Regions from separate parts of the Vibrio syngnathi genome, predicted to be linked through region 1. Evidence: predicted binding sites of a transcription regulator. Region 1 holds the regulator's gene; the other holds the start of a gene.
The links. Region 1 encodes PurR, which represses purine synthesis genes. Its sites were predicted from a motif close to TNANGNAAACGTTTNCNTNA; they were not measured.
Positions count from the first base shown of each region.

Region 2: a site for PurR is predicted at 1,706-1,725, ahead of purE (5-(carboxyamino)imidazole ribonucleotide mutase). Genes of this name have one in related genera too.

Region 1 is NZ_CP017916.1:1,141,179-1,146,050, reverse strand. Features, by position in the region: gene torR (two-component system response regulator TorR) at 67-780, opposite strand; gene torD (molecular chaperone TorD) at 1,068-1,715, shown strand; gene purR (HTH-type transcriptional repressor PurR) at 2,032-3,036, shown strand; cyclic di-GMP riboswitch class I at 3,207-3,292, shown strand; gene K08M4_RS05435 (TfoX/Sxy family DNA transformation protein) at 3,420-4,010, shown strand; gene K08M4_RS05430 (TVP38/TMEM64 family protein) at 4,165-4,845, shown strand.
Region 2 is NZ_CP017916.1:3,245,006-3,249,877, reverse strand. Features, by position in the region: gene K08M4_RS14765 (5-(carboxyamino)imidazole ribonucleotide synthase) at 14-1,144, opposite strand; gene purE (5-(carboxyamino)imidazole ribonucleotide mutase) at 1,150-1,635, opposite strand; gene tsaC (L-threonylcarbamoyladenylate synthase type 1 TsaC) at 1,831-2,388, shown strand; gene hemF (oxygen-dependent coproporphyrinogen oxidase) at 2,408-3,325, shown strand; gene aroE (shikimate dehydrogenase) at 3,401-4,231, shown strand; gene K08M4_RS14740 (DUF1488 family protein) at 4,245-4,514, shown strand; gene K08M4_RS14735 (gamma carbonic anhydrase family protein) at 4,511-4,872, opposite strand, start outside.

The DNA of each region.
Region 1 (4,872 bases):
CATCATTGATGTCTCGGTTTTTTTTACGTTCAAGTATCGTTACTGAAACCAGCTTTCCACGGGAAATTAGTCACCAGCAAACATGTAACCTTCACCGTGAACTGTCACAAAAATTTGTGGGTTTTTAGGGTCAAACTCCATTTTTGCACGCATACGACGGATTAACACGTCAATAGTGCGGTCATTCGGCGCGTCCACTCGATGGCTGATCATATTCAAGATACGTTCACGACTTAAAACTTGGTTAGGGTAAGAAGAGAGCGCAACCAACAGTTCATATTCCGCTTTGGTCAATTTCACCGGCTCGTTATTCTTACTTAATGCACGGCGAGGTATATCAAACGTCCACTCACCAAAACGAACCACAGATTCGTCTCCTGCTTCTTCTACCGCAACCGCTGCTGTCTTACGAGCCGCCGAAATGCGCCACAAGAGGTTTTTAACTCGAACCAACAACTCGCGAAGTTCGAAAGGTTTAGTAACGTAATCATCAGCGCCCATTTCAAGGCCAACGATCTTGTCAATGCTATCCGTGCGTCCAGTAACTAAAATTATGCCAATGTCTGATTGACTGCGTAATTCGCGAGTTAGCATCAATCCATCTTCGCCTGGCAAGTTGATGTCTAACATAATGAGGTCAACGTTATTTTCTTCTAACATTTTTCTCATTTGAGCACCGCTTTCAGCTTCGCTCACTGTGTAACCTTCATTCTGGAAATATCCAACCAGTTTACTGCGGGTTACCACATCATCTTCTACGACTAATACGTGATAGCTCATCTACACCACTTTTCTTATTTAATAGTTTCATTGACCATTCTATTCATAACTCGTAACAATTCTAGTACTACAGAAGATAAAAGCCAGAAACATGATTTTTTTTTGATACAAGACAATCTTAAACCTTGCTATTTGTCGCCCATCGCAATTCAATATAGGCATTACTACTAACGAGTAACTTTGCGTTTCGCAAATAACCTTGTTATTCAGCCTTGGTGTGCCTATACCCAAATCACTCGACGATGCTAGGTATACACACACCACAAGACTAAATCAGGATCTAAGAAATGAAAGATACGAAAGCATTCAACGAACAACGAGCAGAAATATACTGGTGGCTATCAAGCTTGTTCGCTAAAGAGCTCACTCAAGAAGAACTCGATCACTACCACTCTGTTGAAATTCGTTCTTTCCTAACTGGTTTAGGCGAAAATGAAACACTAAAGCCGGCAATTGATAGCTTAGTGGATGCGCTAAACCGTCTACAAACACGTGAAGATGCTCAATTAGAATTGTCTGCTGACTTCTGTGACTTATTCTTAAAGACTGATAAACATGGCGCACTTCCTTACGCTTCTATGTATATCGGCCAGACTGGCCTTTTGAACGATAAGCCAGCAAAAGATATGGAAGAGATCATGGCTAAACACAACTTGGTGGTTAACCAAGACCTGAAAGAGCCAGCTGACCACATTGCTATCGAACTCGATTTCCTAGGTAATCTCATCATTCGTTCGAACGAAACTGAACTTGAAGAAGAACTAGAGAAATCCTTCGCTGTTCAACAGCAATTTATCGAACAACAACTTCTTACTTGGGTACCAAAGTTCAACGTTAAATGTCATGACGTTGACGAATTCGGTTTCTACGCTTCAGTCTCATCTCTGCTACTTGCATTCTGCAAATTGGACACCCAATACCTCGCTGGTGAATAAGCTTATTGGATGACTCGTTAAATAAATTCAGAAGAATGTGACAATTCACCCGGATTTCCGGGTGAATTTTATTGCGAGTAATTTCTAGTCAGTCTAAAATTGTGACCGCAAACGATAAAATATGAAACATTCACGAAATGCTATGCTTATTATAGTTTTGAGCATTTCGGTGTTAAGACAAGCCGCTCAATAGCGGTTTTTTGTTTTTTAGCACTTTAGTACCCAAAGAGCCCTACAAATTTAAGCTCTTAGTTAGGTAGCTTAACGGCTACTTCATTCCGTACTTTGGGAAAGTAGCTTCTAATAGGATAAAACCATGGCCACTATAAAAGATGTCGCTCGCTTAGCAGGCGTATCAACAACAACCGTTTCTCACGTAATCAACAAAACTCGCTTTGTTGCAGAAGCGACGCAAGAAAAAGTAAATAAAGCCGTAGACGAACTGAACTATGCACCAAGTGCCGTTGCTCGTAGTTTGAAGTGCAATACAACCCGCACTATCGGCATGCTAGTTACTCAATCAACTAACCTATTCTTCTCTGAAGTTATCGATGGTGTTGAAAGCTACTGCTACCGTCAAGGTTACACTTTGATCCTGTGTAATACGGGCGGTATCTATGAGAAGCAACGTGACTACATTCGAATGCTTGCAGAGAAACGTGTAGATGGCATCTTAGTTATGTGTTCTGACCTAACTGAAGAACTGAGAGGCATGTTAGACCGTCACGCTGACATCCCTAAAGTAATTATGGATTGGGGCCCTGAGAGTTCTCAAGCAGATAAGATCATCGACAACTCTGAGGAAGGTGGTTACCTAGCGACCAAGTACCTCATTGAGCACGGTCACTCCAAGATTGCTTGTTTAAGTGGCCACTTAGACAAAGCGGCATGTGTTGAACGCATCGCGGGTTACAAACGCGCACTCAACGAAGCGAAGATTACTGCCGATGAAAATATGATCATCGAAGGCAACTTTGAATGTGACACAGCTGTGATTGCTGCTGACCAAATCATTGAGATGGAAGATCGCCCTACCGCTGTATTCTGTTTTAACGACACGATGGCATTAGGACTGATGAGCCGATTGCAAGAAAAAGGCATTCGTATTCCTGAAGATATCTCAGTGATCGGTTACGACAACATAGAATTGGCTGAATACTTCTCTCCACCGTTAACGACGGTTCACCAACCTAAGCGCCGTGTTGGTAAAAATGCATTCGAAATACTACTAGAGCGTATAAAAGACAAAGACCACGAAAAACGCGTCTTCGAAATGCACCCTGAAATTGTTGAACGAAGTACAGTTAAAACGTTAAATTAATTGATGTAATGAGTTTAGTTTAATCAAGCGCACCTTTAGGTGCGTTTTTTTTCTCAACAAACAAAATGCACTTGCATGCATAATTCGAAGATCATTAATTGAAGCAATATCACATTTTCAAGTAAGAAGTGTGAGCCTAATTCAACAAAAACTTTATTCTAATAACCCAGTCACGCACAGGGCAAACCACTTGAAAAAGTGGGACGCAAAGCTTCCGGCCTAAACCACTCGTTGGTATGGTAGCGGGGTTACCGATGGCAAAATGCAGTAACTGCTAATACTTTAGTAATTTACAGCCTATTGACAATTTAATTGCAACATTTTGCTAATCTCTCGGACCTGCTTATTTGGTGGCGTAGTTCAAATACACCGAGATAAATAACATGGATAAACCGATACTAAAGGACTCAATGAAATTATTTGAGCCCCTAGGAAAAATTAAGTCACGCTCAATGTTTGGTGGATTCGGGCTTTTTGCTGATGACACAATGTTTGCCCTGGTTGTGAATGACCAGTTGCATATACGATCTGACAAATGCACAACGCAACAATTCGAACAACAAGGATTTCAACCATACGTCTACAAAAAACGTGGTTTTCCTGTCGTTACTAAATATTTCGCTTTACCTGAAGGCTTATGGCAAGACCAAGAGAAAATCTTGCAGCTTGCGACTACGTCTCTAGGTTTTGCTAAAGAAGAGAAAGCTGAACAATCTTCTGCTAAACCAACTCGACTCAAAGATCTGCCTAACCTTCGACTCGCCACCGAGCGGATGTTGAAAAAGGCAGGGATCGATTCTGTAGAACGTTTATATGAATCTGGCTCTGTAAACGCATTTAACGCCATCAAAGAATCGCATGCGTCTTCTGTCAGTATTGAACTGTTATGGGCGCTAGAAGGCGCGATCAATGGTACACATTGGTCTGTTATACCGCAGCAACGTCGTGAAGAGCTTATCAATCACGTCAATTAACATTGTCAGTGCAAACTATCTAGATAATTAAGCCGCATTTTTGCGGCTTTTTTTATATCTGGTGAAAGTTATTCTATGCTTTGCCTGTCTATCTATACTAATGGTATACATTGAAAAACTAATGGTATGCATTGAAAATTTAGAGGAAGTATCAATGAGTAAAAAAATGATATTGGGTATTGTGTTGGTCATAACCATCGTCTTGTTAGGCGTCAATTTCGGCCAGTACTTAACGCTTGAAAATGCGAAAGCCCAACAAGCTGTTTTGAATGACTACATCGAGAGCAATTTCATTGCCGCTGCCGCTATCTACTTTGTCGCTTATGTCATGATTACGGCTTTCTCAATTCCTGGCGCTGCCGTTGTTACGCTGTTAGGCGCTGCGCTGTTTGGTTTCTGGAACAGTTTACTACTGGTGTCCTTTGCAAGTGCCATTGGTGCAACCCTCGCCTTCTTAAGTAGCCGTTACTTGTTACGTGACTGGATCCAAACCAAGTTTGGTGACAAGTTAGCCACCATCAATAAAGGCGTTGAAAAAGATGGCGCATTTTACTTGTTTTCTCTGCGTCTAATTCCCGTGTTCCCATTCTTCCTTATTAATCTGTTGATGGGTCTAACACCGATGTCGGTTAGTCGTTACTACATTACAAGTCAAATCGGGATGTTGCCGGGTACTGCCGTTTTCTTGAATGCCGGAACTCAACTCGCAGAAATTGATTCACTTTCGGGTATCGTGTCTCCCTCAGTACTGTTGTCATTTGCCTTACTGGGTGTGTTCCCAATTATTGCCAAATGGTTGATGAATAAATTTCGCTCAGCACCTGTCGCTGAGTAACGAATATAACTAAATAACTTATATAGC
Region 2 (4,872 bases), 1.2 Mb from region 1:
CCACGATGTAGGTTTACTTCAGTTGCTGTGCTAATTCATGCACAGCAGGGTAGGCTTGCTTATCGAGAATGTCTGCCAGTGAGCATAACGCTCTTTGCAGCTCTGCGTTGTAGTCAGCGCTCACGTTAATGTGGCCCATCTTACGACCCGCACGCTTCTCTTTACCATACCAATGAACATGACAGCCACCTTTAGCAAGAATTGCTTCAGGTAGAGTATCTTCGCCAAGGATGTTGATCATTGCAGTTGGGCGAATCAATTTAGTGCTGCCTAATGGCATCCCACATACGGCACGTAGATGGTTCTCAAACTGACAAGTCTCTGCGCCTTGTTGCGTCCAGTGGCCAGAGTTATGAACACGTGGTGCAATCTCGTTAACCAGCAGTGAACCTTTAACATCAAAGAACTCTAACGCTAGCACGCCAACGTAATCCAAACGTTCTGCAACAGCGGTGAACATGGTTTTTGCTTGCTCTTGCAGTTCAATGTCATCAATCGCTGTCGATAAGCTCAACACGCCGTCGGTGTGAACATTTTCAGCCAGTGGGTACACTTGGATCTCGCCATTGGCGCCACGAGCACCGACAAGTGATACTTCGCGGTCAAACGGAACGAACTCTTCAGCCACAATCGCTTGGTTGTCTGTTGCGGCAATGCACTCAGCCATTTCTGTCCAAGTTGACTCAACATTATCTAATGTCTTTAAGCGCCACTGGCCTTTGCCATCGTAGCCGCCAAGTGTGCTCTTTAAGACCATTGGCAAGCTTACGTGAGCAATCGCAGCGTCAAAGTCTTCGCGAGAGTTAATCACGTAGTACTTAGCATTTTTCACGTTTGCTTCGTCTAACAGGGCTTTTTCAAGGCGACGGTCACCGCCAGCTTTGATTGCTTCTGTTGTCGGTAAGAACTTACCGCTGCGCTCACACACCTCAAGTACATCATGAGGGATATGCTCGAATTCAGCAGTAATGACGTCCGCACGCTCAATCGCATGGTCTAAGCCGTTGCCTAGAATTGCTTGCGTTAATGGGTGAACAATATTTTTGCTGCCAACATCAAAAGCAGAAATTTCAATATTCAGCGGTGCCCCAGCTAGGGACATCATGCGAGCAAGTTGGCCCGCGCCTAACACAAGAACATGCATGGGAATTAGTCCTCTGCAGGGTTTGGATTAGCAAGTACCGTTTCTGTTTGCTCAGAGCGGAACGCTTCTACTTTTGCCATTACTTCTTCATTGTGTGTACCAATGATTTGAGCTGCTAGGATGCCTGCATTGGCAGCACCAGCTTCACCGATAGCCAAAGTACCTACCGCGATACCTTTTGGCATTTGTACGATAGAAAGCAGTGAGTCCATGCCCTTCAGTGCTTTAGACTGAACAGGAACACCTAAAACAGGTACGCTTGTGAAAGCTGCAGCCATGCCTGGAAGATGCGCAGCACCGCCAGCACCAGCAATAATTACTTTAATACCGCGCTCTTTCGCACTGGTTGCGTAGTCAGCAAGCAACTGAGGTGTGCGGTGAGCAGAAACCACTTTTGTTTCGTACGCCACGCCAAACTGATCCAACATTTCTGCAGCTAGCTTCATTGTTGGCCAATCAGATTTAGAACCCATGATAATACCGACAGTCATCTCAAACTCCTTCAGGTACGATTTAATTAGTGATTAGATATTTTGCGCGCATTATACGGGTAAAATTGCTCAAGGAAAACGTTTGCGTCAGTGTCAGTTGTTAATTGATACATTTTATAAACAAATAGCTTTAGTCACGGTGAATGATAATTTGTACACTTAGTGAGTTAGATAACTGAATTAATGAGGCAACCCGTGGATAACTTTCAACATACTTTGCAGGCATTACAACAAGGTGAAGTCATTGCTTACCCGACCGAAGGCGTTTTTGGGGTCGGTTGTGATCCTGATAATCCACAAGCCATCAAGAAATTGCTCGATTTAAAACAGCGACCGATGGACAAAGGGTTGATCCTAATTGCTGCAAGTTACGAGCAGTTACTGCCCTATATTGACGAAAGCCAACTGACTGAAGCGCAGTTAGCGACCGTAAAAGCAACATGGCCAGGTCCGGTAACTTGGGTAATGCCAACCAGCAGTAAAGTAACTGACTGGGTCAGCGGCCAGTTTGATTCCATCGCGGTACGAGTGACGGATCACCCTTTGGTTCAAAGAATGTGTAATGAGTTCGGCAAGCCGTTAACCTCTACCAGTGCCAACCTGACTGGCGAGCCGCCTTGTATGACGACTGAAGAAGTTCAACAGCAACTAGGTCAACACTTAGTCGCGATTCTAGAAGGTCAAACGGGTGGTCGTGAGAAGCCAAGCGAAATTAGAGATGCAAAAACGTCGAAAATATTAAGACAGGGTTAAACTCTGCAAAGGAAGAAAGATGTCAGCAATTGATAAAGAAGCAGTAAAACAGTTTTTACTGAGCCTACAAGATTCGATTTGCCAGCAGCTTGAGCAAGCTGATGGTACTGCACTGTTTGAAGAAGATGCATGGCAGCGTGAACCTGGCGAGCGCCTTGGTGGCGGTGGTCGAACTCGTGTGATGACCAATGGTGCGGTATTTGAGCAAGGTGGGGTTAATTTCTCTCACGTAGCGGGTAAGGCAATGCCTGCCTCAGCCACGGCTCATCGCCCTGAATTAGCTGGACGTAAGTTTGAGGCAATGGGTGTCTCATTAGTTATCCACCCTAAAAACCCATACATCCCAACCTCACACGCGAACGTTCGATTCTTTATTGCGGAAAAAGAGGGGGAAGACCCGATTTGGTGGTTTGGTGGTGGTTTTGACTTAACGCCATTTTATCCTTTCGATGAAGACTGCCAATCTTGGCATCAAACCGCTAAAGATCTTTGTGCGCCGTTTGGTGATGATGTTTATCAAGAGCATAAAGAGTGGTGTGATAAATACTTCTATCTGCCTCACCGAGACGAAACACGCGGTGTCGGTGGTCTGTTCTTTGATGATCTGAATGAGTGGGGGTTCGATAAGAGCTTTGCTTATATGCAGGCGGTCGGTGAAGGCTTTGCAGCCGCCTATCTACCAATTGTAGAACGACGTAAAGAGACGTCTTACGGTGAGCGCGAGCGTGACTTCCAACTTTATCGTCGTGGTCGCTATGTTGAATTTAACCTAGTTTACGACCGTGGCACCTTATTTGGTCTGCAAAGCGGTGGGCGCACTGAGTCTATATTGATGTCGATGCCGCCATTGGCTCGCTGGGAATATCGCTACGAACCACAAGCAGGTTCACCTGAAGCTCTGCTTTATAGCGACTACCTAAAGCCTCGAGTTTGGTAGTTCTTCCTTCCTTATAGGGATAGTGATAGGGTCATCTATATAGATGACCCTTTTTTATTTCTGTTAGGTAAGGATATGACACAGCAAGTAGATCGTTATGCCGTTTTCGGTAACCCTATTGGGCAAAGCAAATCGCCATTCATTCACACATTATTTGCTCGCCAAACCAGTCAACAACTTACCTATACAGCACTCCAGCCAGAACAAGGTGAATTCATCACTGCTGCTCAAGCTTTTTTTAGTGAAGGTGGCAGAGGGTGTAATGTCACAGCGCCATTTAAAGAAGATGCTTATCAGTTCGCTAGTCGCCTGACTGAAAGAGCTGAACTAGCAGGTGCTGTAAACACACTTAAGAAGCTAGATGATGGAGAGATCATTGGTGATAACACCGATGGTGAAGGTTTAGTTCAAGACCTTCTTCAACATCAAGTTGCGTTAAAAGGAGCTCGCGTTCTTCTTCTTGGCGCTGGTGGTGCTGCGAGAGGAGTGATTCAACCTCTTCTCGACCAAAAGCCACAACAGCTGGTGGTCGCTAATCGAACCAGCTCCAAGGCTGAACTTCTGGCTGAGATGTTTTCTTCGCATGGCAACATCAAGGGGATGGGGCTAAGTGATGTTAATGAAGGCTTTGATGTCATTATTAACTCTACTTCGTCTGGTCTAAGCGGGCAGCTTCCTGAAGTGTCTGATGCTATTTTCAATTCTAATAGCGCCGTTTATGACATGGTTTACGGATCTGGAACGACGGTATTCAATCAGTGGGCATTAGATAATGGTGTTCACGCTGCTTATGATGGTTTGGGTATGTTGGTAGGGCAGGCCGCTGAGAGCTTTATGCTGTGGCGTGGTCTTCGCCCTGGGACAAAACAGATTTTAAGAGAATTACGTAAAAACTTAGAGATGTAACAAGGTATAAAGAATGAATCAGTCAATTCTATTTCCTGATATCCAAGATTGGGATGAAGAGAATCAATCAATCACCTTCCCAGCACAGCAATCGGGCGCACTGATTGAGTGTGTTATGTCTATTGAAGAGCTGTCTCGATTGGCAGGCAAAGATATAGAAGAGGGCGATCAAGCTTTAGTTATCTTTTCAGAGTTACGTTTCGATATTGAAGAGCTAGCTGAAGAGTTAATAGAAGAAGAGGAGTATGACTCCTCTAATCGGATCCAGATCAAAGCGCTTTAGACTGGAAGCACAGAGTCTAGATAGTCGTTTTTATTCTGAACATAGTTGTCAGCTGACTTCTGTAAAAAGGCACGCTCTTTATCGTTTAATGGGCGTGCTTGTTTTACCGGGCTTCCTACATAGAGATAACCGCTTTCAAGTACCTTATTAGGCGGCACTAAGCTACCAGCACCAATCATCACTTCTTCTTTAATAATCACGCCATCAAGCACGATAGCTCCCATACCAACAAGTACACGATCTTCAATCGTGCAGCCATGCAGCATTACTTTATGTCCGATAGTGACATCATTACCTATTAGTAGAGGATAACCTTCAGGGTTGTCAGCATTCTTATGGGTGACGTGCAAAACGCTGC